3 linked regions of the Modestobacter italicus genome follow. The protein of the gene in region 2 interacts with the protein of the main gene of each other region in a pairwise test. Links are inferred from orthologs where the notes say so. Each region holds a gene or a part of one and is shown on either strand. Other genes may lie near its edges. The genes, in order: dnaN, dnaE and MODMU_RS10660.

The links.
Region 1: the proteins of dnaE (region 2) and dnaN interact in binary tests that used the Escherichia coli proteins (3 or more experiments, as listed by UniProt). The link is inferred for Modestobacter italicus from one-to-one orthologs.
Region 3: the proteins of dnaE (region 2) and MODMU_RS10660 interact in binary tests that used the Escherichia coli proteins (3 or more experiments, as listed by UniProt). The link is inferred for Modestobacter italicus from one-to-one orthologs.

The regions. Positions count from the first base shown.
Region 1 is NC_017955.1:1,837-10,828, reverse strand. Bases 6,082-8,955 are described here. They hold dnaN (DNA polymerase III subunit beta), read right to left. Parts: upstream 8,164-8,955; coding sequence 7,000-8,163; downstream 6,082-6,999. Other genes in these bases: dnaA (chromosomal replication initiator protein DnaA), read right to left, coding at 8,770-8,955; gnd (phosphogluconate dehydrogenase (NAD(+)-dependent, decarboxylating)), read right to left, coding at 6,082-6,876. Outside these bases: MODMU_RS00105 (APC family permease), read right to left, coding at 1-1,331; MODMU_RS00100 (ABC transporter ATP-binding protein), read right to left, coding at 1,465-3,147; MODMU_RS00095 (hypothetical protein), read right to left, coding at 3,252-4,169; MODMU_RS00090 (DciA family protein), read right to left, coding at 4,201-4,701; DNA replication/repair protein RecF, read right to left, coding at 4,694-5,875; more of gnd, read right to left, coding at 5,908-6,081; more of dnaA, read right to left, coding at 8,956-8,992. UniProt on the Escherichia coli protein: Confers DNA tethering and processivity to DNA polymerases and other proteins. Acts as a clamp, forming a ring around DNA (a reaction catalyzed by the clamp-loading complex) which diffuses in an ATP-independent manner freely and bidirectionally along dsDNA.
Region 2 is NC_017955.1:3,417,914-3,428,163, forward strand. What follows is about bases 1,927-6,058. They hold dnaE (DNA polymerase III subunit alpha), read right to left. Parts: upstream 5,700-6,058; coding sequence 2,127-5,699; downstream 1,927-2,126. Other genes in these bases: MODMU_RS16385 (DUF2567 domain-containing protein), read right to left, coding at 1,927-1,996; MODMU_RS16395 (GNAT family N-acetyltransferase), read right to left, coding at 5,956-6,058. In the rest of the region: hisD (histidinol dehydrogenase), read right to left, coding at 1-251; MODMU_RS16380 (LON peptidase substrate-binding domain-containing protein), read left to right, coding at 334-1,248; more of MODMU_RS16385, read right to left, coding at 1,316-1,926; more of MODMU_RS16395, read right to left, coding at 6,059-6,429; MODMU_RS16400 (CPBP family intramembrane glutamic endopeptidase), read right to left, coding at 6,426-7,211; MODMU_RS16405 (RluA family pseudouridine synthase), read right to left, coding at 7,221-8,186; lspA (signal peptidase II), read right to left, coding at 8,242-8,853; mqo (malate dehydrogenase (quinone)), read left to right, coding at 9,054-10,250. UniProt on the Escherichia coli protein: DNA polymerase III is a complex, multichain enzyme responsible for most of the replicative synthesis in bacteria. This DNA polymerase also exhibits 3' to 5' exonuclease activity. The alpha chain is the DNA polymerase catalytic subunit.
Region 3 is NC_017955.1:2,168,788-2,177,686, reverse strand. What follows is about bases 3,894-6,674. They hold MODMU_RS10660 (pyridoxal phosphate-dependent aminotransferase), read right to left. Parts: upstream 6,000-6,674; coding sequence 4,788-5,999; downstream 3,894-4,787. Other genes in these bases: MODMU_RS10655 (SDR family oxidoreductase), read right to left, coding at 6,010-6,674; MODMU_RS10665 (nitrilase-related carbon-nitrogen hydrolase), read right to left, coding at 4,036-4,791; MODMU_RS10670 (hypothetical protein), read left to right, coding at 3,894-4,035. Outside these bases: hutI (imidazolonepropionase), read left to right, coding at 1-200; MODMU_RS10695 (DUF72 domain-containing protein), read right to left, coding at 247-981; MODMU_RS30305 (cold-shock protein), read right to left, coding at 989-1,297; MODMU_RS10680 (Lrp/AsnC family transcriptional regulator), read right to left, coding at 1,897-2,409; hppD (4-hydroxyphenylpyruvate dioxygenase), read left to right, coding at 2,572-3,777; more of MODMU_RS10670, read left to right, coding at 3,871-3,893; more of MODMU_RS10655, read right to left, coding at 6,675-6,864; MODMU_RS10650 (PfkB family carbohydrate kinase), read left to right, coding at 6,922-7,938; MODMU_RS10645 (alpha/beta fold hydrolase), read right to left, coding at 7,944-8,849. UniProt on the Escherichia coli protein: Shows aminotransferase activity with methionine and histidine as substrates, and to a lesser extent also with phenylalanine.

The sequences.
Region 1 (8,992 bases), 3.4 Mb from region 2 along the record:
ACGAGCACGGTGACCACCCAGAGCAGCACCCCGATGCCGAGCAGGATGCCGGCGATCCGGTACTGCTCCGAGGGCCGGCCGGCCCAGGGCGTGGCCAGGAACCCGCAGGCCAGCGCACCGATCACCGGCAGCACCGTCGGGGTGCGGAAGTGGTCGCCGTCCACCTCGTCCTTGCGGAGCACCAGTACCGCGATGTTCACCACGGTGAAGACGCCGAGCAGCAGCAGCGCCGTCGTCCCGCCCAGCGCGGGGACCGCGCCGACGAAGGTGATCAGGCCGAACGCCAGCGCGGTGGTGAACAGGATCGCCGTGGTGGGCGTCCGGCGGGTGGGGTGCACCTTGCCCAGCAGCGGCGGGAGCACGCCCTGGTTGCTCATCCCGTAGACCAGCCGGCTGGCCATCAGCATGTTGATCAGCGCCGAGTTGGCGACGGCGAACATCGTGATGACCCCGAAGACGCCGAGCGGGAAGCCCGGCGCCCCGGCCTCGACCACCTGCAGCAGCGGGGTGTCGCCCTGGCTGAGCGCGTCGGCCGGCACCAGCGCGATCGCCGAGACCGACACCAGCACGTAGATCAGGCCGGTGGCCAGCAGCCCGGCGAGCAGCACCTTGGGGAAGATCCGCTTGGGCTCGTGGCACTCCTCGGCCATGTTGACCGAGTCCTCGAAGCCGACCATCGCGAAGAACGCCAGCCCGGTCGCGGCGATCACCCCGCCGACCAGGGACCGGTCGCCGGTCTCGATCTCGGTGACCCGGGAGAAGTCGCCCTCGCCGACGCCCAGCGCCCACAGGCCGACGCCGATCACGATGAGCAGGCCGGTCAGCTCCACGCAGGTGAGCACGACGTTGGCCTTCACGCTCTCGCCGACGCCGCGGTGGTTGACCAGCGCGACCAGACCCATGAAGGCCAGCCCGATCAGCGTGATCCCGATGCCGTCGGAGATCCCCAGGCCGAACACCTCGGCGGCGTTGGCGCTGAACGCCCGGGCCGCGGTGGACGCCGAGGTGATGCCCGAGCTCATCACGGTGAAGGCGACCAGGAACGTGACGAAGTGGATGCCGAACGCCTTGTGCGTGTACAGCGCCGCGCCCGCCGCCTGCGGGTACTTGGTGACCAGCTCCAGGTAGCTGAAGGCGGTGACCAGCGCGACCAGGAAGGCGACCACGAACGGCAGCCACACCACACCGCCCACCTGGGCGGCGACCTGGCCGGTCAGCGCGTAGATCCCGGTGCCCAGGATGTCGCCGACGATGAACAGCAGGAGCAGCCCCGGGCCCATCACCCGCTTGAGGCTCGGCTGGCCGGTCTCGGTGCGCACGGTGTCCGCCATCGGTGCCTCCCTGGGGGTTGGCAGTGATCGTGCTGTGCGCCGGGTGGCCTGTCGACCCGGACCGGGTGCCGTTCCACGTGGAACAGCTGCCCTGCTTCCGCCAAAGGCGTGCTTTCGGTGGAACGGGGCGTCGCTAGACGAGGAGCTGGGCGGTGGCGAGCTCGCGGTAGAGCGGGCTGCTGTCCACCAGCTCGTCGTGGGTGCCGACGGCCACCACCCGGCCGCCGTCCAGGACGACGATCTGGTCGCTGTCGATGACGGTGGACAGCCGGTGGGCGACGACCAGCAGCGCCCGGTCGGCGGCCGCCGCGGCGAGGGTGTCCCGCAGCAGGCCCTCGTTGCGGGCGTCCAGGCTGGCCGTCGGCTCGTCCAGCAGCAGCAGCGCCGGGCGCGAGAGCAGCGAGCGCGCGATGGCCAGCCGCTGCCGCTCCCCGCCGGAGAGCAGGACCCCGTCGTCCCCCACGGCGACGTCCAGGCCGCGGGGCGAGCGGCGCACCACCCCGGTCAGCCCGACGTCGGCGAGCGCCTGCCACAGCCGGTCGTCGCCGGCGTCGGGGGCGGCCAGCGTCAGGTTCTCCCGCACGGTGCCGGCCAGCACCGGCGCCTCCTGCTCGACGTAGCCCATCCGGGCGCGCAGCGCGGCCCGGGGCAGCTCGCGCACGTCGGTGCCGGCCCAGCGGACCGACCCCTCGAGCAGCGGGTAGAAGCCCTCGACCAGGGCCAGCACGGTGGACTTGCCGGCCCCGGACGGGCCGACGAGCGCGGTGCGGCTGCCGGCCGGGACGGCGAAGGACACCCCGCGCAGCACCGGCGTCCCGTCCGGGTAGCCGAAGCCGACCCCGTCCAGCTCGAGCAGCGGCACCGGGTCCCCGGCCCGCGGGGTGCGCAGCACCGCCACCGCGCCGCCGGCCGCGGGCCGCTCGGGCACGTCGTCGTGCTCCGGCTCGAGCGCGAGCACCTCCTGCACCCGGGCCAGCGCGCCCAGCCCGGTCTGCAGCTGGGTGTAGGAGCCGATCAGCTGCCCCAGCGGCATGACCAGCAGGAACAGGTAGAGGATGAAGGAGACCAGGTCGGCGACGGCGATCGAGCCGGTCGCCACCCGGTAGCCGCCGAGGCCGAGGACGGCCAGGAAGGCGCCCTGCACCGCGATCGACCCGAGCGGGGAGACCAGGGCCTGCAACCGGGCGACCTGGACGCCGGCGGTGAACGCGCGCTCGGCGCTCACCCCGACGGTGGCCACCTCCCGCTCGGTCGCCCCGCTGGCCCGGATGGTCCGGACGGCGGACAGCGCCCGTTCCACCGCGGCGCTCATCGCCCCGACCTGCTCCTGCGCCTGCCGGGACAGCGTCCGCACCCGGCGCGAGGCGAGCACCGCGGTGGTCACCCCGACGCCGACCGCGACCACGGTGACCAGCAGCAACCAGGCGTCCACGAGCGCCATCGCCACCAGCGCACCGACGCCGACGACGACCGAGCCGGCGAGCTCCACGACGCCGCTGGTGACCGTGGCGCGCAGCAGCGTGGTGTCCGAGCCCACCCGCGACATCAGGTCACCGGTGCGGCGGCGGTCGTACTCGGCCACCGGCAGCCGCAGCAGCCGGTCCGTGAGCAGCCGGCGGGTGCTCAGCACCACGCCCTCCGCGGTGCGCTGCAGCAGGTACTGCTGGCCGGCGCCGAGCACGGACGCCGCGACCAGGACGACGACCAGCGCGAGGACGCCGGGCAGCACGGCCCCGCCGGAGCCGACCGCGCCGATCACCTGCCCGACCAGCGCCGGCTGGGCCAGCGCGGCCGCCGCGGAGACCAGGGAGAGCACCGCCGCACCGAGCAGCGCCCGCCGGTGCGGGCGCAGCAGCGGCAGCAGCTCCCGCAGCCCGGCCGACGGGAGGGGCTGCTCGGCGGTGGCGCCCTCGTCGCTGGTCAGGCTGCGGCCGCCAGGGCGCCCACGACCGCGGCCAGCAGCCGGGCGTGGTGCTCGATCAGCTGCGGCCGGTTGGCGTCGGGCCGGACGGCGGCCACGAAGCCGAGCGCGGACCACAGCTCGTCGCCGTCGTCGCTGCCGAGCAGCAGCTGCCGGACCACCGGGTCCTCGACCAGCCGGCGCACCTGCGGACCGTCCTCGGCGGCGAGCAGCACCCAGCGGCGCTCGAACTCGGGGTCCGGGCTGGGCACCTGGACCAGCCCGCCGACCCCGTGCCGCCACATCCGCGCCGGCGAGAGCCGGAACGCGGGCACCGAACCCAGCACCGGCGCGGCGGTGACCGCGTGGGTGACGACCTCCTGGCGGCCGTACGGCGACACGATGTCGAAGGCGGCCAGGTCCAGGCCGTTCCCGCGGCCCCGGAGGACGTGGCCGGCGCGGTCCTCCTTGCCGGGGCGCACCGGGGCGGTCTTCGCCAGCGCGGTGAGGTCGGCGTCCTCGGGGGCGGTCCCGTCGGACAGCACCCAGCCGACGCTCATCGCCCAGGCCTGGGTGCCCCAGGGGTCGGCGGGCGGGATCATGATCGGCAGCTCCGGGGCGTCGCCCGGCGCGGGCCGGGAGCCGAAGAGCCCGCCGAGCCCGCGGCGCCGCTCGGCACCGGGCGGCTGGTCGGACGTGCGCTGGTCGGCCGCCGGCGGCTGCCACGGCTGCTGTTGCGGCTGCTGCGCCGCAGCCGGGGGCTCGGTGCCCGGGCGGTCGGGCTCGGCGGCGGGGAGGTCCCAGCCCGGGGGCTGCCAGCTGTCCGGGGTGTCCTTCCCGGCGCCGCTCCCCAGGTGCGCCGGCTCCTGCCAGCCCGCGGGGCCGTCGGTCCGGCCGTCGTCGAACGCGTCTCCGTCGCGGTCGCGCGGGGTGCTCATCGCCGGGTGCTCCTTCTCTGTCGTGCGCTGGTCAGCCGTAGGTGTCGCGGGGTCCGCGTCCGCGGACCGTGCGCGGCCCCTTCTTCCAGCTGGGTGCCGTCGGACCCACAACGCGCAGCTTGGTCACGACGTCCCCGCCGACGCCGGCCCGCAGCCGGCCCAGGATGCTCGGCGCCAGCAGCCGCAGCTGGGTGGCCCAGGCGGTGGACTCGGCCACCACCAGCAGCTCGCCCTCGTTCAGCGACTCCGGCCGGCAGTGCGCGGCGATGTCCGGGCCGACCAGGGTGTCCCAGCGGCCGAAGACCGCGCCCACCTTCGTGCGCGCCGTCCAGTCCTGCTGGGTGACCAGCGCGTCGACCAGCGTGCCGAACAGCTGGGGGTCGTCGGCGCCGGGGCCCGGGCCGGTCCAGCGGCGGCGCGGGCCGGCGACCCGCCGGCGGGTGGGCTGCGGCCGGGCGGCGGAGGCCGCGCGGGCCGCCTCCAGCGCCGCGCGGGCGATGTCCGAGGGGCGAGCGGGTCGTTCCTCAGCCACCGTGCACCTCCTGGTCCACCGGCACGTCGTCGGTCAGCACCGTCAGCGTGCCAGCCGCCACCTGCACCCGGGTGCCGCGCAACGCCGCCGGCACGTCCTCGGCGACGGCGGCGGTGATCAGCGTCTGCTCGGCGCTGCCGGCCACCTCGGCCAGCGCCGAGCGGCGGCCGGCGTCCAGCTCGGCGAAGACGTCGTCGAGCAGCAGGACCGGGTCGTCGCCCTCGGCCCGCAGCAGCGCGAAGCAGGCCAGCTTGACCGCGAGCGCGAACGACCAGGACTCGCCGTGGCTGGCGTAGCCCTTGGCCGGTGCCGGGCCCAGGTGCAGCACCAGGTCGTCGCGGTGCGGGCCGACGAGGGTGATGCCCCGGTCGACCTCGTCCTTGCGCCGCTCGCCGACCTGGTCGCGCAGCGCCGCGGAGAGCTCCTCGGCCCCGGGCAGGGCCCGTGCCGGGTCGACCGGCGACCCGTCGCCGGCCAGCGGGACGGTGCTGCTGTAGCCCAGCGCCGCCCGGTCGGCGCCGGGGCCGGCCACCCCGGCGTAGGAGTCGGCGACGTAGGGCGCCAGGTCGGCCACCAGCCGCAGCCGGGCGGCCAGCAGCTGCCCGCCGAGCTCGGTCAGGTGCCCGTCCCAGACGTCGAGGGTGGCCAGCGCGTTGCCGCGGGCCAGCTTCGCCGTCTTCAGCAGGGCGTTGCGCTGCTTGAGCACCCGGTCGTAGTCGCTGCGCACGCCGGCCAGCCGCGGGGTGCGGCTGACCAGCAGGTCGTCGAGGAACCGGCGGCGCTCGGCCGGGTCGCCGCGGACCAGCGCGAGGTCCTCAGGCGCGAAGAGCACCGTCTTGACCAGCCCGAGGAGCTCCCGCGGCCGGGTCAGCGGGGCGCGGTTGACCCGCACCCGGTTGGCCCGGCCGGGGTTGATCTCCACCTCGACCAGCAGCTCGCGCTCGTCCTTGCGCAGCGCCGCCCGCACCACCGCCTGGGTCGCCCCGTGCCGCACCAGCGGTGCGTCGGCGGAGACCCGGTGGCTGCCCAGCGTGGCCAGGTAGCCGACCGCCTCGACCAGGTTGGTCTTGCCCTGCCCGTTCCGGCCGACCAGCACGGTCGGCCCGGGGGTCAGCGCCAGGTCGGCGGACTCCCAGCTGCGGAACTGGCCGACCTGCAGGTGGCGGAGGTACACCGTTCAACGACCCCGTTCTGAGCGGTCCTTCCTCAGGCCGGCTTCTCGGACACCGGGGGGTTGTTGCCCCGGCTGTCGACGCTCTGCACGGAGTGCCCGCCGAACTGGTTCCGCAGCGCGGCGACGGCCTTCATGGTCGGGGAGTCGTCCTGCCGGGAGGCGAACCGGGCGAACAGCGACGCGGAGATCGCCGGCATCGGGACGGCGTGCTCGATCGCCTGCTCGACGGTCCACCGGCCCTCGCCGGAGTCCTCGGCGTAGCCGGTGATCTTGTCCAGGCCCGGATCCTCCTGCAGCGCCTTGACCAGCAGGTCCAGCAGCCAGGAGCGGATGACGGTGCCCTGGGTCCAGGAGGCGATGACGCCGGGGACGTCCTCCACCAGGTCGACGGCGGCCAGCAGCTCGTAGCCCTCGCCGTAGGCCTGCATCATCGCGTACTCGATGCCGTTGTGGACCATCTTGGCGAAGTGCCCGGCACCGACCGGACCGGCGTGCACGAAGCCGACGCCGGGCATCTCGTTGCCCTGCTCGTCGTGCGGCGCCGGCGGCTTGAGCGCGTCGAACACCGGCTGGACCTTGGCGACGTCCTCGGCGGTGCCGCCGACCATCAGCGCGTAGCCGTTCTGCAGGCCCCAGACGCCGCCGGAGACGCCGGCGTCGACGTAGCCGATGCCCTTCTCGGCCAGCTCGTCGGCGTGGACCTTGTCATCGGTGAACTTGGAGTTGCCGCCGTCGACGACCACGTCGCCGGGGCTCAGCAGCTCACCGAGCTCGCGCACGGTCGAGCGGGTCGGGTCACCGGACGGGACCATCACCCAGACCACCCGCGGCGCCTCGAGGGCGTCGACCAGGCCCTGCAGGCTGTCGACGTCCCGCGCGCCCGGTGACCGGTCGTACCCGATCACCTCGTGACCGGCGCGGCGCACGCGCTCGGCCATGTTGCCGCCCATCTTGCCCAGCCCGACCAGCCCCAGCTGCACGTCCTGCTCCTCAGACTCGATGTCTCGCTCGTGTGCCGCGGTCGTCCGCGGCGGGTCTCGTGGGCGCGCGCAGCGCTGCGGGGCCCGGAGACCTCATCGTCCACGCCCCGCTGCCGCGCCGCACACCCGGCCCGGCCTGGTCGTTCAGCCGGGCAGCCGCACCGGCATGATCAGGTAGCGGTAGCTGCCGCCCCGCTCGGCCGGCTTCCCGCCGCCTCCGGCCTCGTCGGAGGTGGGCTCGGCCACCCCGGACAGGACGGCGGGCTTCAGCGCGGTGGTGAAGTCCATCCGGGCCCGGTCGGTGTGCACCGCGGCCAGCCCGTCGAGCAGGAACGTCGGGTTGAAGCCGATGGTCAACGGGTCGCCGTCGAACTCGACGTCGCAGCGCTCCTCGGCCTGGCCCTCGTCGTCGGTGCCGCCGGCGCGCAGGGTCACCTGGCCGGGGGTGAACTCGCAGCGCAGCGGCGTGCCGCGCTCGGCGACCAGCGCGACCCGCTTGGCGGCGTCGGTGAACAGCCCGACCGGCAGCGTCGCGAACGACGCGGACTCGCTGGGCATGATCGCCCGGTACTTCACGAACTCGGCGTCCAGCAGCCGGGTGGTGGTCTGCCGGTCCTTGCCCGACAGGCCCAGGATGCCCTCGCCGGAGCCGCCGGAGGACAGCGACAGGGTGACCTCCGGGCCGCTGGTCAGCGTCTTGGCCGCGTCGGCGAGCGTGCGGGCCGGCACCAGGACGGCGGCGGAGAGCCCGGAGGACTCCGGCCGCCACGCGAACTCGCGCACCGCCAGCCGGTAGCGGTCGGTGGCGGCGAGGGTGACCAGGTCGTCCTCGATCTCCAGCCGGACGCCGGTGAGCATCGGCAGGGTGTCGTCGCGGCCGGCCGCCACCGCCACCTGGCTGACCGCCTCGGCGAAGGCGTCGCTGTCGACCGTCCCCGCGGTGGAGGGCAGCGAGGGCAGCGACGGGTAGTCCTCGACCGGCAGGGTCGGCAGGCTGAACTTCGCGTTGCCGCAGGAGATGGCGAGCCGGGCGCCCTCGGCGACGACGTCGACCGGGTGCGGCGGCAGCGCGCGGGTGATCTCGGCGAGCAGCCGGCCGGGGACCAGCGTCCGGCCGCCCTCGCTGGCCTGCACGTCGACCTCGGACCGGGCCGAGACCTCGTAGTCGAAGCCGGAGACCGACAGCTGGCTGCCCTCGACCTCCAGCAGGATCCCGGCGAGCACCGGCACCGAAGGGCGCGGCGGCAGGCTGCGCGCCGTCCACGCGACGGCCTCGGCGAGCACCTCACGTGCCACCCGGAACTTCATCTCAGACCCACCCCTTGCCGACGTGCGCTGCTCGTCCGCCCCGGCTCCTCCGGTGCGGCTGCGGCGCCCATCCTCTCCCGAGGGACCCCCTGCGTGGCCAGCCCCTCTTCTGAGAGCACTGCTCTGCCGCCGCGTCCCCACCCAGAATGTGGTTCAAGGACACCCTGGGAGAAGTACTTCATCTTCCTCATCACGGCTGTGGACCCTGGGGATCGGACCCCTTTGCGCTGGTCAACCCGTGAACAGCCCTGTTGGCCCGCTGTGGGCAGGTGACCGTCTCCCTGTGTCGACACGTGGACAACTCGACAGCTGTGCACCGTCGCCGGCCCGTCTCCACCCCTGGTCCCCTGGTCACGCCCAGGTCCGTCCCCACCCCGTGTGCACCGGGGCGCGTGTCCACCGCCGCCGGTGTCGACATGTGGACACATCGGGGACGACGACGGGGTCGCCGGCAGCACTCCCCGGCCCGTCACCGGAGGGAGCGGTCGGCGGCGGGCCCGGGACCTGCGCACGGTCGACGGCCGCGGTGATCCCCAACCTGTGCACAGATCTGGGGACAAGGCGACATGTCACGCGGACGGGTGACCACCGCGCGGTGGACAACCGCTACTGGCGGGCGCGGCTCTTGATCCGTGCGGTGAGCTCGGTGACCTGCGTGTAGGTGGCCCGCCGCTCGCTCATCAGCCCGGTGATCTTCTTGACCGCGTGCATGACCGTGGTGTGGTCCTTGCCGCCGAAGGAGGCACCGATCCGCGGCAGCGAGAGCTCGGTCAGCTCCCGGCACAGGTACATCGCGATCTGCCGGGCGTTGACCAGCGTGCGGCTGCGG
Region 2 (10,250 bases):
ACCGCCGGGTCGATGGTGGCCAGCGCCTCCTCCAGCGCGGCCGCGGGCACGGCGATGTCCGGGACGTCGACGCCGTCGAGCCGGGCGGTGATCTCGCGGACCGCCTGCGCGCCGCGGATCCGGACGTCCTCGCAGATGGGGCGGACGACGGCGAGCACCGAGTCGATGTCGGTGGCGGCGCGGGGCAGCAGGGACGCGAGCTCACGCGGCCCGGGCAGCGCGGACCCTCGCAGGTCGATGCGGGACAGCACGGAGCACCTCCGGGTACGAGCGGGAGAACACCCCACGGTAGACGCCCGGGTGGTCCGCCCCCGCTGCCCGTAGGCTCCCGGCGTGACCGAGGCGGGCGGGACGGGTGGTCGGGAGGTCATCCCGCTGTTCCCGCTGGAGACCCCGCTGTTCCCCGGGGTGGTGCTGCCGCTGCACGTCTTCGAGCCGCGCTACCGCCGGCTGGTCGCCGACCTCACCGCCCTGCCCGACGGCGCCCAGCGGCGGTTCGGCGTGGTGGCGATCCGGCAGGGCTGGGAGGTCGAGCACGTCGCGCCCGCCGAGGCGCTCTACGACGTCGGCTGCACCGCGGCGCTGCGGATGGTCGCCCCGCAGCGGGACGGCGGCTACCGGGTGGCCGCGGTCGGCGCGGACCGGTTCCGGCTGCTCGACGTGCTGGTGCCGACCCCGGGCGCCGGGGACGACGAGGCGGGCGAACCGCCCTACCTGCGGGCGCTGGTCGAGTGGCTCGCCGAGGAGGAGGCCGCCGAGGAGGCGGCCGGGGACGTCGACGGCCTGGCCGGCGCCGGGACCACGGCCGGGGTGGTCCCCGACGACGTGGCGAGCGACGTGGCCCGGGCCTCCCTCGGCCTGCTCGCCGACAACGTGCGCGACCTGTTCGCCCGGTACGTCGCCGACGTGGCCGTGCGGCAGAGCGGCGCCCCGGACGGGCTGCCCGACGAGGTGCTCGACGCGCTCTCCCCCGACGACCTGCCCGACGACGACGCCGCCGGTGAGGTCGCGGCGACGGCGGCGCTGCTGCGCGAGGTGAGCGACGACGCCCGCGGGCTGTCCTACCTGGTCGCCTCCTCGGCGCTGCTCACCACCGAGGACCGGCAGGCGCTGCTGGCCGAGTCCGCCACCCGGCGGCGGCTGGCGCTGGAGTCCCGACTGCTCCGCCGTGAGCTGACCCTGCTCCGCGCGCTGGGGGCGGTGCCGGTCCCCCTCCGGCAGTTCGCCACACCGATGACCGCGAACTGAACAAGGACCCCCTCGCCCCCCACCCCTCGCAGGCTCGGGGCGGGCCCCTGCGAGGGGGCCGGGGCCGTCAGGGCCGGGGTGCGGGCGGGGGGACGGGCGGCAGCGGCGGCCGGATCGGTTCGTCCACCGGGTCGGGTCCGGTCCGGCCCAGGTCGTCGCGGGACGTGAGCGCGGTGGCCGCCAGGTAGACGAGGACGGCGATGAACGGCCCGACCGCCAGGGCGGCCGTGGCCCCGAGCGACAGCGCGGTGGTCACCGTCCGGCCGACGTCCTCCAGCTCGGCGTGGGTCGGGCCCGGTCCGGCCCACTGGCCCAGCTGCCAGGCCACGACCCCCGCGGCGAGCATCCCGGTGGCCAGGGCGACCAGGGTGAGCGGCCCGCGGCGCTGCCGGCGCAGCCAGACGACCAGCCCCGCCACCAGCCCGAGGGCCGCCAGGACGCAGACGAACACCCCGTCGTCGGCCATGAACAGCTCCGCGGACGGTGCCCGGCCGATCGGCTCGACGCTGGTGGCGGTGACCCGGTAGTCCGCCCGGGGGGCGAGCCAGATCCACACCCCACCGGCCAGCAGCCCGGCCAGCGCCAGCGCGAGCACGGTGAGCAGCGCGCTGCGCAGGTCCGCACGGGTGCCGCGCAGGCCCGGCACGCCCGCCGGCCGGGCCGGCTGCCAGTGCGCCACCGGACCGTCGGACACCGCCGGCGCGGTCGGGAACGGGGCCGCCGGGCCGGGCGGACGAGCGTCGGTCACGGCCCCAGTGTCGCTGGCCCGGCTGTGCAACCGGCAACCACCCGGCGCACCTGCGGCGCGCCGGCCGCCCGGCCCCGCTGCAGGGGCCCGCCACGAGCTCGCGAGTGGTGGGGGGCAGCGGGGTCCTTCGTCACAGGAGGGCGACGCTGGTCGGGCCCAGCAGCGCCTTGATGTCGCCCATCAGCGCGGTGCTCGGCCGGACCCGCAGCCCCTGGTCCAGCCGGAGCACGGTCTCCCGGCCGCCGTTGAGCAGCTTGAGCTGCACCTCGGTCGTGCCCGGGTGGCTGCCCAGCACCTCGCGGAGCCGCTCCACGACCGGCGGGGTGCAGCGGGCGGCGGGCAGCGAGACCAGCACCGGCCCGCGCGGGCCCTCGGTCAGCTCGGGGATGGTGACCTCGGAGGCGAACAGCGACGGGGTGTCGTCCCGGCGGCTGATCCGGCCCTTGACCACGATGATCTGGTCGCGGACGACCTTCTCCGACACCTCGGCCCAGGTCTTGGGGAAGAACAGCACCTCGATGCCCGCCTCGAGGTCCTCGAGGGTGGCGATCGCCCAGGGGGCGCCCTGCTTGTTCGTCCGCGGCCCGACGGCGGTGAGGATGCCGGCGATGGTGACGTTCGCGCCGTCCTCGACACCGCCGGCGAGGATCTCGGCCAGCGCGGTGTCGGCGTGCGAGGTGAGCACGTGCTCGACGCCGTGCAGCGGGTGGTCGGAGACGTAGAGGCCGAGCATGTCGCGCTCGAAGACCAGCCGCTCGGACTTCGACCAGTCCGCGGTCGGGATGGGGATGTCCAGCGCGGCGCTGAGCGGGTCGCCCAGCCCGCTGTCGCCGTCGTCGTCACCGAAGCCGCCGAACAGGTCGAACTGCCCCTCGGCCTCCTTGCGCTTGAGGCTCATCGCCGAGTCGACCGCCTGGGCGTGGATCGCGGCGATGCCCTGCCGCGAGTGGCCCAGCGAGTCGAAGCCGCCGGCCTTGGCCAGGGACTCGATGACCTTCTTGTTGCAGGCCACCGTGTCGATCTTGCGCATGAAGTCGGCGAAGTCCTTGAACGCGCCCTTCTCCTCGCGCGCCCGCACGATCGAGTCGACGACGTTGTGCCCGACGTTGCGCACCGAGGCCATGCCGAACCGGATGTCGCCGCCGACGGCGGTGAAGTCCCAGGAGGACTCGTTGACGTCCGGCGGCAGCACCTTGATGCCCATCCGCCGGCACTCGGCCAGGTAGACCGGCCGCCGGTCCTTGTCGTCGCCGACGCTGGTGAGCAGCCCGGCCATGTACTCGGCCGGGTAGTTGGCCTTGAGGTAGGCCGTCCAGTACGACACCAGCCCGTACGCGGCCGAGTGCGCCTTGTTGAAGGCGTAGTCGGCGAAGGGCACCAGGATGTCCCACAGCGTCTTGACCGCCGCGGCGGAGAAGCCGTTGGCCTTCATCCCGGCCTCGAAGCCGACGTACTCGGCGTCCAGGACCGACTTCTTCTTCTTGCCCATCGCCCGGCGCAGCAGGTCGGCCTTGCCCAGCGAGTACCCGGCGACCTTCTGGGCGATCGCCATGACCTGCTCCTGGTACACGATCAGGCCGTAGGTCTGGCCCAGGATCTCCGCGAGCGGCTCGGCCAGCTCGGGGTGGATCGGGGTGATCTCCTGCTGGCCGTTCTTGCGCAGCGCGTAGTTCGTGTGCGAGTTCGCGCCCATCGGGCCCGGGCGGTACAGCGCGCCGACGGCAGAGATGTCCTCGAAGTTGTCCGGGCGCATCAGCCGCAGCAGGGACCGCATCGGGCCGCCGTCGAACTGGAAGACGCCGAGGGTCTCACCGCGGGCCAGCAGGGCGTAGGTGGCCGGGTCGGTGAGGTCCTTGCTGATCTCGTCGAGGTCGACCGGCTCCTTGCCGTTGATCACGATGTTGCGCAGCGCGTCGTCGATGACGGTGAGGTTGCGCAGGCCCAGGAAGTCCATCTTGAGCAGGCCGAGCGTCTCGCAGGTCGGGTAGTCGAACTGCGTGATGATCGCGCCGTCGGCCTCGCGCCGCATGATCGGGATGCTGTCGATCAGCGGGTAGCGGCCGATGATCACGCCGGCCGCGTGCACGCCCCACTGCCGCTTCAGGCCCTCGAGCTTGCGGGCCTGGTCGACGACCTCGGCCGCGCCCGGGTCCGACTCGTACCGGGCCCGGAACTCCGCGGCCTCCTTGTAGCGGTCGTGCTTGGGGTCGAAGATCCCCGACAGCGGGATGTCCTTGCCCATGACGCCCGGCGGCATGAGCTTGGTCAGCTCGTCGCCCACCGAGTAGGGCCGGTCCAGCACCCGGGCGGCGTCCTTGATGGCGGCCTTGGCCTTGATGGTCCCGTAGGTGACGATCTGGCTGACCCGCTCCTCGCCGTACTTCTGCGACACGTACTGGATGACCTCGCCGCGGCGGCGGTCGTCGAAGTCGATGTCGACGTCGGGCATGGAGACGCGCTCGGGGTTGAGGAACCGCTCGAAGATCAGCCCGTGCGCCAGCGGGTCGAGGTCGGTGATGCCCATCGCGTAGGCGGCCAGCGAACCGGCGGCCGAGCCACGGCCCGGGCCGACCCGGATGCCGTTGTCCTTCGCCCAGTTGATGAAGTCGGCGACCACGAGGAAGTACCCCGGGAAGCCCATCTGGCAGATGATCCCGGTCTCGTAGTCGGCCTGCTTGCGCACGTGGTCGGGGATGCCGCCGGGGTAGCGCTTGTGCAGCCCACGCTCGACCTCCTTGATGAACCAGGAGGTCTCGTCCTCGCCCTCGGGCAGCGGGAAGCGGGGCATGAGGTCGGCGCCCTCGGTGAACTGCACCTCGCACTGCTCGGCGATCAGCAGGGTGTTGTCGCAGGCCTCGGGGTGCTCGCGGAACAGCGCCCGCATCTCGGCGGCGGACTTGAGGTAGTAGCCGTCGCCGTTGAACTTGAAGCGGTTGGTCTCGTTGAGCCGCGACCCGGTCTGGATGCACAGCAGGGCGTCGTGCGCCTGGGCGTCCTCGCGGTGGGTGTAGTGCAGGTCGTTGGTGCCCAGCAGCGGGATGCCGAGGTCCTTCGCGATCTCCAGCAGCGCCGGCTTGGTCTTCTTCTCGATGGACAGCCCGTGGTCCATGATCTCGGCGTAGAAGTTCTCACGCCCGAAGATGTCCTGGAAGTCCGCGGCGGCCTGCCGGGCGCGGTCGACCTTGCCGGCCCGCAGCCACATGTTGACCTCGCCCGACGGGCAGCCGGTCGTGGCGATCAGGCCCTTCCCGTACCGCTCCAGCAGGTCCCGGTCGAAGCGCGGCTTGCGGTACTGGCCCTCGAGGCTGGCCAGCGAGGAGATGCGGAAGAGGTTGTGCATCCCCTCGGTGGTGCGGGCCAGCAGCGTCATGTGGGTGTAGGCGGCCTTGCCGCGGTTGTTGCCGCCGTCGCCCTCCTCGTCGATCAGCTTGTCACCGAAGTCGAAGGGGGCGCGGTCGAACCGGGAGCCGGGGGTGTAGTAGCCCTCCATGCCGATGATCGGCTTGACCCCGGCGGCGTTGGCCTGCTTGTAGAAGTCGTAGGCGCCGAACACGTTGCCGTGGTCGGTCATCGCCAGCGCCGGCATCCCCTCGGCCGCGGCGGCCTTGGTGACCTCGCCGAGCTTCGCCGCCCCGTCGAGCATCGAGTACTCGGTGTGCACGTGCAGGTGCACGAAGTTCTCTGATCTGGCGGGGCTGCTCACGGTGCGGGGTGCTCCTCACGGGTCGTGCGGCCGGCTGGCACCGGCAGGTGCGCAGGGGCGGCAGGTGGTTCTGGTGACCGGCGGGAAAGGCCGTTCGAGGTCGGGCTGGCACTACGGGTGGCACTGCCGGGGCACTGCACTCACCACAGGCGGTGTCGCCCGGGGTGGAGGCCGTCCGCGGTGTCCCGATCCTCGCACCTCCGGAGGTCTACCCGAAGGGTCTGACGGAACGTGTCCCGCGATCCGGACCACTCCGTCACACCACCCCGGGGTGCCCCTCCGCCAGCGACCGGCGCATCGTCACGTGGACGATGCCGGCCTCCTCGTACTCCTCGCCCAGGACCCGGTAGCCGGCCCGCTCGTAGAACCGCCGGGCGGTGACCTGGGCGTGCAGCTCGACCTCCGTCTGGCCCCGCGCCGCCGCCTCGCGGTGCAGCGCCGCGAGGACCGCGCCGCCGTGTCCGCGCCCCCGCACCGCCGGGTCGGCGGCCATCCGGCCGATCAGCGCGCGCCCCGGGCCGGCGGCGTCGGGCAGCAGCCGGCCGGTGGCGCACACCCGCCCGGCGTCGTCCCGGCTGAGGGCGTGCACGGCGGTGGCGTCGGCGTCGTCCCGCTCCAGCTCGGCGGGCACGCCCTGCTCCAGAACGAACACCCGGTGCCGCAGTGCGGCGACCTCCGGCCAGTCGGCGGCGGTGGCGGTGGTCGCGGTCGGCCGCGCGGGCCCGGTCACCCGGCCGCCCTCGGCAGCGCGGACGTCGGGACGAGCAGGAAGCGCAGGTCGATGGCGGCGTGCAGCAGCACCGGCAGCAGCAACGACCCGGTGGCGAGGTACAGCCCGGCGAGCACCCCACCGAGCACGCCGGTGGTCAGGACCCCGGACAGGCCCTGGTAGGCGTGCGCCAGGCCGAACCCGGCAGCGGCCACCAGCACCAGGCCCGCGGTGGGCAGCCCCGGCACGAGCGCGCCGACGACGGCGAGGAAGAACCCGCGGTAGAGCCACTCCTCGCACACCCCCGCCGTCACCCCGACCAGGGCGAAGAGGTGCCGCTCCGACCGGCTGCGGGGCAGCAGCGCGAGGGTCGCCTGCCCCGGCGGCTCGGCGTGCCGCGCCTCCCCCGGCCGGGTCCGGCGGAGCACCTCCGGCGGCGGGCCGGCCAGCGCCCCCGAGCGCAGCGCCCGGGTGGAGGCCAGCACCAGCGCCAGCAGCGCCGCGATCGCCAGCCAGCTCAGCGGGCCCGGCCAGCGCTGCGGCAGCACCAGCCCGACCTGCGCGGCCCCGACGTCGGACGCGGACACCCAGACGACCAGGCCGACGGCGGCCAGCCCCCACTCGAGCACCAGCAGCCGGCGGTAGAAGGACCGCCGGGCCGCCGGGTCGGTGCGCAGCCGGCCCTCGAACCGGCGGTGCAGCACGTAGCCGACGAACGGCTCCCCCACCACCAGGTAGGTGGCGATGACCGCCGCCGACAGCTGCGCCGGACCGAAGTCGGCGAACGCGGGCAGGTCGGTCACCGCCGCCGCTCAGCTCTCGGCGCGCAGCACAGCGAGCGCGCCGGCCAGGTCGGCCGGGTACTCGCTGGTGAACTCCACCCAGCGCCCGTCGGCGGGGTGGGCGAAGCCGAGCCGGACGGCGTGCAGCCACTGCCGGGTCACGCCGAGCCGGGCGGCCAGCGTCGGGTCGGCGCCGTAGGCCATGTCGCCGACGCAGGGGTGCCGGAGCGCGGAGAAGTGCACCCGGATCTGGTGGGTGCGGCCGGTCTCCAGGTGGACGTCGACCAGGCTGGCCGCCGGGAAGGCCTCGACCACCTCGTAGTGGGTGACCGACGGGCGCCCGCCGGAGACGACGGCGAATCGCCAGTCGTGCTTGGGGTGCCGGTCGATGGGCGCGTCGATGGTGCCCTTCGACGGGTCCGGGTGCCCCTGCACGAGGGCGTGGTAGCCCTTGTCGACCGTGCGCTCCTTGAACGCGGCCTTGAGCAGCGTGTACGCCCGCTCGCTCTTGGCGACCACCATCAGGCCGGTGGTCGCGGCGTCGAGCCGGTGGACGATGCCCTGCCGCTCGGCCGCGCCGCTGGTGGAGATGCGGTAGCCGGCCGCGGCGAGGCCGCCGGTGACGGTCGGGCCGTCCCAGCCGGGGCTGCCGTGCGCGGCGACGCCGACCGGTTTGTCCACGACCACGATGTCGTCGTCGTCGTGCACCACGCGCAGCCCGGCGACCGGCTGCGGGGCGGCGGGCTCGCCCGGCGGGGGCGGCAGCTCGACCTCCAGCCAGCTGCCGGCGGTCAGCCGGTCGCCCTTGCCCCGGGCCCGGCCGTCGACGAGCACGTTGCCGGCGTCGGCGAGGTCGGCGGCCACCGCCCGGGAGACCCCGAAGAGCCGGGTGAGGGCCTGGTCGACGCGCTGCCCCTCGAGCCCGTCGGGCACCGGCAGCGAGCGGAGCTCGCCGGGGCGGCCGGCGGAGGTGGTCGGGCCGGGACTGCTGGTCACCTCACCATTGTGACCGGTGGGGCCGACGGGACCGGCGGCGCCGGGCCGGGTCGGCCTACTCGCCCACGCCGGCGTTGTCGGTGGCGCCGGCCTCGCGGCCGCTGCCGGGGCGCCCGCCGTCGAACTCGACCCCGCGGAAGGCCAGCACCGCGCCGAGCACGCCACCGCAGACGATCGCCGAGTCCGCGACGTTGAAGATCGGCCAGACCTGGCCGTAGGGGTCGAACAGCGAGATGGAGTCGACGACGCCGCCGCGCAGGAAGCCCGGGTCGCGGAACACGCGGTCGACCAGGTTGCCCAGCGCCCCGCCGAGCACCAGCGCCAACGCCACCGCCCAGCCGGTGGAGAACAGCCGCCGGGCGCTGCGCACGATGACCACCACGACCACCACGGCGATCAGCGTGAAGACCACGGTCGCACCCTCGGCGAAGGAGAACGCGGCGCCGGTGTTGCGCGCCTCGGTGAGGTACACCGCGCCGCCGAGCAGCCGCAGCGGCTCGCGGTCGGACAGGGTGGCGACGACGAGCAGCTTGGTGCCGACGTCGAGGGCGAGCACCGCGGCCGCAAGGCCCAGCAGCAGCCGGGCCTTCGACCGTCGGGGGCGCACCGGCTGATCGGCCTGCTCGGTCACCGCGCCGCCCTCCCGCTCGTGCGGCCGGTCGGCCACCTCGGGGACGACGATAGCCGTGGGGACCCGGCCGACCACGGCGCGACGGCCCGCCCTGCGCGGCGGGCGCGCGGCGGGCACCCTCGACCTGTGACCCATCTCATCACCCCAGAACGGAGGTCGAGCGCCGTTCGGCGCGTGCCGACCCGGAGACGGGACGACGATGGTGCGCAGACGTCCCGACTGCACGGAGGCAGATCTTGAGCACGGCTGGTCCTTCCAACCCCGACGTGGTCCTCGTCGGCGGCGGCATCATGAGCGCGACGCTGGCCGCGCTGCTGGGCATCGTCGCGCCGGACTGGACCGTCGAGGTGTTCGAGTCCGGCGCCGCCGTGGCCGAGGAGAGCTCCGGCCCGTGGAACAACGCCGGGACCGGGCACTCCGCGCTGTGCGAGCTGAACTACACCCCGGCGCGGCCCGACGGCACCGTCGACCCGGCCAAGGCCGTGGGCATCAACGAGCAGTTCCAGGTCTCCCGGCAGTTCTGGTCTCACCTGGTGCGGGCCGGCCTCACCGACTCCCCGAAGACGTTCATCACCTCGGTGCCGCACATCAGCTTCGTCTCCGGCGAGGAGGGCCGCCGGTACATGCGCAACCGGTACGAGGCGCTGGCCCCGCAGCCGCTCTTCGCCGGCCTGGAGTACTCCGACGACCCCGCCGTCCTGACCGACTGGGTGCCGCTGATGATGCAGGACCGGTCGCCGAAGGAGCCGGTCGCGGCGACCCGGTCGCTGGCCGGCACCGACGTCAACTTCGGCGCGCTGACCCGGCTGCTGCTCGACGACGCCGTCCGCCGCGGGGTGCAGCTGCACCTGCAGCACCGGGTGCTCAAGGTGCGGCGCGAGCGCGACGGGCGCTGGGCCACCACGGTCCGCGACCTGGCCACCGGCAAGCGTCGCACCGTGCGCAGCCGGTTCCTGTTCGTCGGGGCCGGCGGTGGGGCGCTGCCGCTGCTGCAGGGCGCCGGCATCCCGGAGATCGCGGGCTTCGGCGGCTTCCCGGTCAGCGGCCAGTTCCTGCGCACCCGCAACCCGCAGCTGGTCGCCCAGCACCAGGCGAAGGTCTACGGCCAGGCGAAGGTGGGTGCCCCGCCGATGTCGGTGCCGCACCTGGACCTGCGGCTGATCGACGGCGAGCAGGCGCTGCTGTTCGGCCCCTACGCCGGCTTCTCCCCCAAGTTCCTCAAGGCCGGGTCGATGTGGGACCTCCCGCGGTCGGTGCGGACGGGCAACCTCGGCTCCATGCTCGGCGCGGGCTGGGCGAACATCCCGCTCACCCGCTACCTCATCGGCCAGGTGCTCCAGTCGGAGAAGTCCCGCTTCCGGGCGCTGGAGGAGTTCGTCCCGACCGCCGAGCAGGACGACTGGGAGCTCATCACCGCCGGCCAGCGGGTGCAG
Region 3 (8,899 bases), 1.2 Mb from region 2 along the record:
GGGAGATGGCGATGACCCCGGCCGAGGCGCTGTGGTCGGCGACCGCGGGCGGTGCGGCGGCCCTGCGGCGGACCGACGTCGGGCACCTGGGCGTCGGCGCCCGGGCCGACCTCGCCGTCGTCGACGCGCCGTCCTGGCTGCACCTGGCCTACCGCCCCGGCGTCCCGCTGGCGCGCACTCTGGAGCTGCCACAGGCATAGGAACCTTCACCCCCGGTTCCGGCCTCCCGACCGGGTGTATTGGTTCCTATGCCTGGGACGACAGCAGGGCGCGGAGCTCGTCGGCGTTGCGGACGGCGTGGCCGTAGCCGTCGTTGTTGAAGTAGACGTACACGTCCCGGCCGGACGCCGACCACTCGCGGACCCGGTCGGCCCACCAGCGCAGGTCGTCGGTCGGGTAGGAGCCGGCGTAGAGGTGGTCGCGGTCCGGGCCGTGCAGCCGCACGTAGACGAAGGGGGCCGTGGCCCGCAGCACGCACGGCAGGCCGGCGCCGCTCATCACGGTGTAGGCGGCGCCGTGCCGCTCGAGCAGGGCGTACACCGCCTCGGCGTGCCAGCTGGGGTGCCGGAACTCCACCGCCACCCGCATCCAGCCGGGCAGCAGGCCGAGGAACCAGTCCAGCCGGGCGTCGTCCCGGGCGTGCGCGGGGTGCAGCTGGACCAGCAGCACGGCGCGCCGGTCGCCGAGCTCGTGCCAGCAGGCGACCAGCCGGTCGACCCAGACCTCCGGGGCGTACAGCCGCTTGGCATGGGTCAGCCCCCGCGGCGCCTTGACCGACAGGCCGAAGCCCGGGGGCAGCCGGCGCCGCCAGCTCGCGAACGCCGCCGTCCGCGGCCAGCGGTAGAAGCTGGCGTTGAGCTCGACGGTGTCGAAGCGCCGCACGTAGTGCGCCAGCCGGTCCCGGGGCGGCGTGCCCGGGGGGTAGAGCACGCCGTCCCAGTGGTCGTAGCTCCAGCCGGAGGTCCCGACCGCGACCGTCACCCTCGGGTCAGAGCGGGTCGACCGAGTCGGCCTGCAGGCCCTTCTGGCCGGCGCTGGCGGTGTACTCGACCCGCTGGCCCTCGTCGAGGCTGCGGTAGCCGCCGCGGTCGGCGATCGCCGAGTAGTGCACGAACACGTCGTCGCCGCCGTCGTCGGGCTCGATGAACCCGAAGCCCTTCTCGGCGTTGAAGAAGCGCACGGTGCCCTGCCCGCCGCCGCCACCACCGCCGCCACCGCCGCGCGGGGCCCGGGGTGCCCGGTCCCGGTCGCGCGGGGCGCTCTGCCGGCGGTCGTCGCGGGCCGAAGACCGGCCCACCGCCGCCGCCCAGGGGCTGGACGTGGTCGGCCTGCATGCCGCGCTGGCCGGGGCTGGCGGAGTACTCGACCCGCTGGCCCTCGTCGAGGCTGCGGTACCCGCCGTCGTCGGCGATCGCGGAGAAGTGCACGAACACGTCGATGCCCCCCTAGTCGTTCTCGATGAGCAACGAAGCCCTTGGCGCCCTCGGAGACGCCCCCGGCGCCGTCGCAGCCGCCGCCCGGCGGGCGGGCCCGGCGGCGGTCGTCCCGGCGGGCCCGGTCGTCGCGGGCCGGCGCGCGCCCGCCACCGCCGCCCAGCGGCTGGACGGAGTCGGCCTGCAGCCCGCGGTCACCCGGGCTGGCGGTGAACTCGACCCGCTGCCCCTCGTCGAGGCTGCGGTAGCCCCCGTCGTCGGCGATCGCGGAGAAGTGCGCGAACACGTCCTGCCCGCCGTCGTCGGGCTCGATGAACCCGAACCCCTTCTCGGCGTTGAACCACTTGACCGTGCCCTGGGGCATCCTGCGACTCCTGCACATCTCGACGTCCTCGGCCCCGTGCCGGGGCCGATCGCCCCCATCCTCCCAGCCTCCCGCCGGTCCGTGCCGGGCGGCGGCGGATCACCCGCCGCGGTGCCCCGGGGCGCGGGCCGGGGGTGCCTCCTCGGAGGCCAGCAGCGGCAGCGTGCGCAGCGGCACCAGCTCCGACAGCGCGACCACGCTCGTCGACCGGACCACCGAGCCGGACCGGCCCAGCTGCAGCAGGGTCCGCTGCAGGTCGCCGTGCGACCGGGCCGCCACCCGGCACAGCACGTCGCCGGACCCGGTGGTCGCGTGCGCCTCCAGCACACCGGGCATCGCCGCCAGCTCCGCGGTCAGGTCCTCCAGCGCCCCCTGCGCGATCTCCAGCGTGACGAACGCCTGGACGCCGAAGCCGGCGGCGGCCAGGTCGACGTCCGGGCCGTAGCCGGTGACCACGCCGGTGTCCTCCAGCCGCTGCAGCCGGGCCTGCACGGTGCCGCGGGCCACGCCGAGCCGGCGGGACAGCTCCAGCGCCCCGGCCTTCGGGTGCTCGGTCAGCGCCCGGAGCAGCGCCAGGTCCAGGGTGTCCAGCCGCGCCCCGTCGGTCGTCATCGGGGCCTCCTGGGTGATCGCGGTCACAACTGGTCGATCTGCACAGTAATGGGGCGGGCCGACCGTGCGGGGTGTACCGGTTGCCCATCCCCTGCCCGGCTCGTTGCGCAGCAGGGAGCCGGTGCGGTGCGCTCTCCCCACCCCGACCCGAGGAGGCGCGCCGTGAGCATCGAGCAGACCCTCACCGACGACGAGAAGCTGGCCGAGCTGAGCCTGGAGCAGCTCCAGCAGCTGGTCGGACTCGTCGAGCACGACCCGTCGCGGGACCCCTTCCCGGTCAGCGGCTGGGACGCGCTGGTCTGGGTCGTCGGCAACGCCACCCAGGCCGCGCACTTCTTCCAGTCCGCCTACGGCATGCAGCTCGTCGCCTACTCCGGCCCGGAGACCGGCAACCGGGACCACCACGCCTACGTGCTCACCAGCGGCGCCGCGCGGTTCGTCGTCACCGGCGCCTACGACCCGGCCAGCCCGCTGGCCGACCACCACCGCCGGCACGGCGACGGCATCGCCGACATCGCGCTGAGCGTCCCGGACGTCGACGTCTGCATCGCGCACGCCCGGGCCGCCGGCGCGACCGTGCTCACCGAGCCGCACGACCTGACCGACGAGCACGGCACCGTGCGGCTGGCCGCGATCGCCACCTACGGCGACACCCGGCACACCCTGGTCGACCGGTCCCGGTACTCCGGCCCCTACCTGCCCGGCTTCGTCGCCCGGACGTCGTCCTTCGTGCCCCGCCCGGGTGCCCCCAAGCGGCTGTTCCAGGCCATCGACCACGTGGTGGGCAACGTCGAGCTCGGCGCGATGGACCGCTGGGTGGCCTTCTACCACCGGGTCATGGGGTTCACCGACATGGCCGAGTTCGTCGGCGAGGACATCGCCACCGACTACTCCGCGCTGATGAGCAAGGTGGTGTCCAACGGCAACCACCGGGTCAAGTTCCCGCTCAACGAGCCGGCCGTGGGCAAGAAGAAGTCGCAGATCGACGAGTACCTGGAGTACTACGGCGGCCCCGGCGCCCAGCACGTCGCGCTGGCCACCAACGACATCATCGGGACCGTCGACGCGCTGCGCGCCGAGGGCGTCGTCTTCCTCGCCACGCCGGACTCCTACTACTCCGACCCGGCGCTGCGGGCCCGGATCGGCGAGGTCCGGGTGCCGATCGAGGAGCTGCAGCAGCGCGGCATCCTCGTCGACCGGGACGAGGACGGCTACCTGCTGCAGATCTTCACCAAGCCCCTCGGCGACCGGCCGACGGTGTTCTTCGAGCTCATCGAGCGGCACGGCTCCCTGGGCTTCGGGATCGGCAACTTCAAGGCCCTGTTCCAGGCGATCGAGCGCGAGCAGGAGCTCCGCGGCAACTTCTGACGGCTGGCTGCCCGCTGACCCGGCTGGCAGGAAGACGCGGAGGACGCCGCTCCGGCCATGGACGCCGGGCGGCCGGACGGCCAGGCTCGGTGCATGACCGACCGGCTCGCCCGGCTGCTCCGGACGCAGGAGCAGCTCTGGGACCACTACCTGACCAGCTTCGGCACCTCCGGCCGCGGGGCCCGGGCCGCGCTGGGTGAACCGCCGCTGCGCTGGAGCGGCGGCCGGCTGCGCGGCCGGGTGCTGCCCGACCGCTGATCAGCTGCGCCGGTCCGCCAAGAAGCGGAACCGGTCGCGGGTGGCGGCCACCTCGGCGGGGTCGACGTCGGCCAGCACGATCGTCTCCACGCCCGAGGCGGTGGCCAGCAGCTCGCCCATCGGGCTGACGATCCGGCTGTCGCCGGCGTGCTCGGTGCCGTCGCCGGCGGTGCCCACCCGGTTGCCGCCGACCACGTACGCCTGGTTCTCGATGGCCCGGGCCTGCAGCAGCGTCGTCCAGTGGTGCCGGCGCGCGCTGGGCCAGTTCGCCGGCACCAGGAAGACGTCGGTGCCCGGGCCGGCCTGCCAGAACACGTCGGCGAAGCGCAGGTCGTAGCAGATGAACGGGGTGACCCGCAGATCGCCGACCTGCACCGTCACCGGCCCCTCACCGGAGCGGAAGCGGTCCCGCTCCGAGGCGAAGGGGTGCAGCTTGCGGTAGCGGTGGGCGGTGCCGTCGGGCCCGGCGAGGACGAAGGAGTTGTAGGGCAGCTCGCCGTCGGTGTCGATCTCCGGGCAGGTGCCGGCGACCCACACCCCGTGCTCCTCCGCCTGGGCGGCGAGGAACTGCGACGACGGTCCGCCCTCGGGCTCGCCGATGCCCGGGGTCATCGAGAACCCGGTGGAGAAGGTCTCGGTGAGCAGCACCAGCTCCGCGCCGGCGCCCACCGCCCGGGCCACCTGGGGGGCGAGCCGGTCGAAGTTGGCGTCCCGGTCCTCCCAGACGATGTCGTGCTGGACCGCGGCGATCCTCATCGCATCCTCCTCAACCGGGCCACGGCCTCGCCGAGGACCTCTTCCTGCTTGCAGAACGCGAACCGCACCAGGTGCCGGCCGAGCGCCGCGTGCTCCGGGGCGTAGAACACCTCGGTCGGGACGGCGACCACCCCCGCCCGCTCGGGCAGCGACCGGCAGAACGCCCACCCGTCGCCGTCGGGCTGCACCGGCCGGACGTCGACGGTCCCGAAGTAGGTGGCCTGCGGGCTGACCACCGGGAGCCCCGCCTCGGCCAGCCCGGTGACCAGCAGGTCGCGGTGCTGCTCCAGGTCGTGCGCGACGTGCCGGAAGTAGTCGTCGGGCAGCCGCAGCCCGGCCGCGATCGCCGGCTGGAAGGGGCCGCCGTTGACGTAGGTGAGGAACTGCTTGGCGGTGCGGACGGCGGCGACCAGCGGCGCCGGGCCGCAGACCCAGCCGATCTTCCAGCCGGTGGTGCTGAACGTCTTCCCGCCGCTGCTGACCACCAGCGTGCGCTCCCGCATCCCCGGCAGCGTGGCCGGCGAGACGTGCTCGGCGCCGCTGAAGACCAGGTGCTCGTAGACCTCGTCGGTGAGCACCAGCAGGTCGGCGTCCTGCGCGACCTCGGCCAGCAGCGCGAGCTCGGCGGCGGTGAGGACCTTGCCGGTGGGGTTGTGCGGGGTGTTGAGCAGCAGCAGCCGGGCCCGCGGGGTGACCGCCGCGCGCAGGTCGGCCTCGTCGAACGTCCAGGGCTCGCGGCTCACCTCGCCGGCGGCGACCACCGGCGGGCGGAGCCGCACCGGGCGGAGCACGCCGCCGGCCATGGCGACCGCGGCGGCGTAGCTGTCGTACATCGGCTCGAAGAGCACGACCTCGTCACCGGGCTCGAGCAGCGCGAGCAGCGCGGCGGTCAGCGCCTCGGTCGCCCCGGCGGTGACCAGCACCTCGTCGGCCGGGTCGTAGGTCAGCCCGCGGAAGCGCTGCTGGTGCTCGGCGACGGCGGTGCGCAGGTCGAGCTGGCCGGGGCCCGGCGGGTACTGGTCGTGCGCGGTCCCGATCGCCGCGCGGGCGACGTCGAGCACCTCGGGCGGACCGGGTTGGTCGGGGAAGCCCTGGCCCAGGTTGATCGAACCGGTGGCCACCGCCAGCGCGCTCATCTCGGCGAAGACCGTCGTCCCGAAGCCCTGCAGGCGGCTGGCCAGGTGCGGCGCGCGGGTCACGCCGCCCATCCTGCCGTGCTCACCGGGGCGGGGTCCTCAGCACCTCCGCGAGGGTCTGGGCGGGGTGACCGGTGAGGTCGGCGACGGCGGTGCTCACCGTCGCCATCTCGCCCGCGGCGATGGCGGTGTACGTGGAGACCCAGGCGTCCACCTGCCAGCGCGGCTCCCCGTACCCCGCGCGGGAGGCGTAGGCCTCCTCGAGGGTCTCCGCGGTGTAGCTCACCGGCCGCCCGCTGACCGCGGTGATCGTCTCGGCGACCTCGGCCAGGGTGAGCGCCGCCGGGCCGGTGAGGTCGTAGGTCGCCCCGGCGTGCGCGGCCGGGTCGCGGAGCACCGCCACGGCGACGTCGGCGACGTCGTCCTGGGCCACCGCGGCGACCCGGCCGTCCCCGGCCGGTCCGCGGATCACGCCGTCCTCGCCGGTGAGGAAGGGGAAGAAGTCGGCGTAGAGCGAGTCCCGCAGGAAGGTCGCCGGCAGCCCGCGGCTGCGGATGTGCTCCTCGGTGGCCCAGTGGTCGCGGGCCAGCGTGAAGGTCGCGTCCGGCGCGGCGCCGACGAAGGAGACGTAGACCAGGTGCTCGACCCCGGCGTCGGCTGCCGCGTCGACGAAGGTGCGGTGCTGGGCGAGCCGGTCGGGGTGCTCGGCCGCCGACACCATCAGCACGGTCGACAGCCCGGTGAGCGCCGCCCGCACCGCCGGCCCGTCGTCGTAGGACGCCGTCGCGACGCTGCAGCCGGGCAGCTGCGGCGCCCGGGCCGGATCGCGGACGACGAGGCGCTGCGGGACACCGGCCGCGGCGAGCCGACGGGCGATCCGGCCCCCGAGCCGCCCGGTCGACCCGGTGACGGCGAGGGCAGGGGGCGCGGAGGTCATGCACCGATCCTCGCCCATGGCGCGTCGCGCCGGTTGTGTTCCTGGCAGGCTCCCGGTGTGGTCTCCCCGACGTCGCACCGCAGCGCTCCCGCCGTCCTCACCGTGCTGGGCGAGCTGGTCGTCGACCTCATCCCCGACCGGTCGGCCGACGCGGGGCCGGAGGGCACCGCCCCGCGGTACGTCGCCCGGCCCGGCGGCAACGCGCTCAACGTCGCGGTGGCGGCCGGCCGGCTCGGTCAGCCGGTGCGGCTGATGGCGCGGTTCGGTCGCGGGCCGCTGGCGGGCAACCTGCGCCGGCACGCCGAGCTGTCCGGGGTCGACCTCTCCGGCGCGGTGGACTCCGGCGACCCGGTCAGCCTGGCCGTCGTCGGGCTGGCCGCGGACGGCTCCGCCGACTACGGGTTCCACGTCCTCGGCGCGGCCGACTGGCAGTGGACCGACGCCGAGCTCGCGGCCGGCTGGTCACCGGACTCCCGGGCGGTGCACGTCGGGTCGATCTCCAGCTGGACGGCGCCGGGCTGCGAGCCGATCGCGGCGCTGGTCGAGCGGCTGAGGGCCGGCGGCGACGCGCTGGTCAGCGTCGACCCCAACATCCGGCCGATGCTGGCCGAGGGGTTCGGCAACACCGCCGCCGACGTCCGCGCTCGGCTCGACCGGCTGGTCGCCGCCGCCGACGTGGTGAAGGTCAGCTCCGAGGACCTCGCCTGGCTGGAGCCGGGGACCACCGACCTCGACGACGCGGCCCGCCGCTGGGCCGAGCGGGGGCCGGCCGTGGTGCTGCTCACCGACGGCGGCGCGCCGCTGCGGGTGGTACCGTCCGGCGGCCAGGTGTGGAACGTGACCCCGCCGACCGTGCAGGTCGTGGACACCGTGGGCGCCGGCGACTCGCTGGCCGCCGGCTTCCTCTCCGGCCTGCTCCGCTCCGGCGTCACCGACCGCGCGGCGCTGGAGCAGCTCACCGACGACGCGCTCGACCCGATCGTGGCCGACGCCGCGCTGGTCGCCGCGCTGGCCTGCACCCGGGTCGGGGCCGACCCGCCCACCCGCGCCGAGCTGGACGCCGCCCGCGGCTGAGGTCGTCAGCCGGCCGCGGGCACCGGCGGCAGGTCGGCGAGCCAGCCGAGCACGACGCCGGCCAGCTCGTCGGGCACCTGCAGCTGCGGGGTGTGCCCGACGCCGGGCAGCTCGACGTAGCGCCAGCGGGGGTTGCGGGCGGCGACGTCCCGGGCGTTGGCCACCGGCACCAGCCGGTCCCGGTCGCCGTGCACCAGCAGCACCGGCACGCCGACGGCGGCCATCGCCTGCCGGTAGCGGCGCGGGTCGGCGAGCACCCGCAGCAGCGAGCGGGCCGCGGCCAGGAACGCCCGGTCCATGCCGAGGACGTCGCGCCGCTCCTCCAGCAGGGCGACCGAGCGGTCGACCAGCGGCGCGGGGACGGTGGCCGGGTCGACGCCGCAGAGCCGGAGCAGGTCGAGCACCTGGGTGCGCGCCCCGGCCCGCGTCCGCCGCGCCCGCAGGGCGTACTCCCCCAGCCCGGGCACCGCGTACGTGGCGAAGGTCAGCCCGACCAGCGGGTCGGGCCGCCGGAGCGGGCCGGGGACGGCGGGGTCGAGCAGCACCAGGGCGCGGACCAGGTGCGGCGCGGCGGCCGCGGTCAGGACCGAGATCATCCCGCCCATCGAGTTGCCCACCAGGACCACCGGGGTCCCGGCGACCTCGCGCAGGAAGCGGTCCAGCACCGCCACGTTGGCCTCGACGGTGGCCCGCCGGGTGCCGGGCTCGGTGCGGCCGAAGCCGGGCAGGTCCAGCGCCAGCACCCGGGCGTGCGGGGTGAGCAGCGGGGCGAACAGGTCCCAGTTCAGGTGCGAGCCGCCGAGCCCGTGCACCAGGACGACGGTCGGCCCGTCGGCGGCACCGCCGTGGTCGACGACGTGCACCGGCCCATCCAGGTCCACCGTCCGGCTGCTCCCGACCGGTCCCGTCATCGTCCAGCTCCCTCCGCCGCCCCCGCCGACCGGTGGGCTCGCGCGCCCAG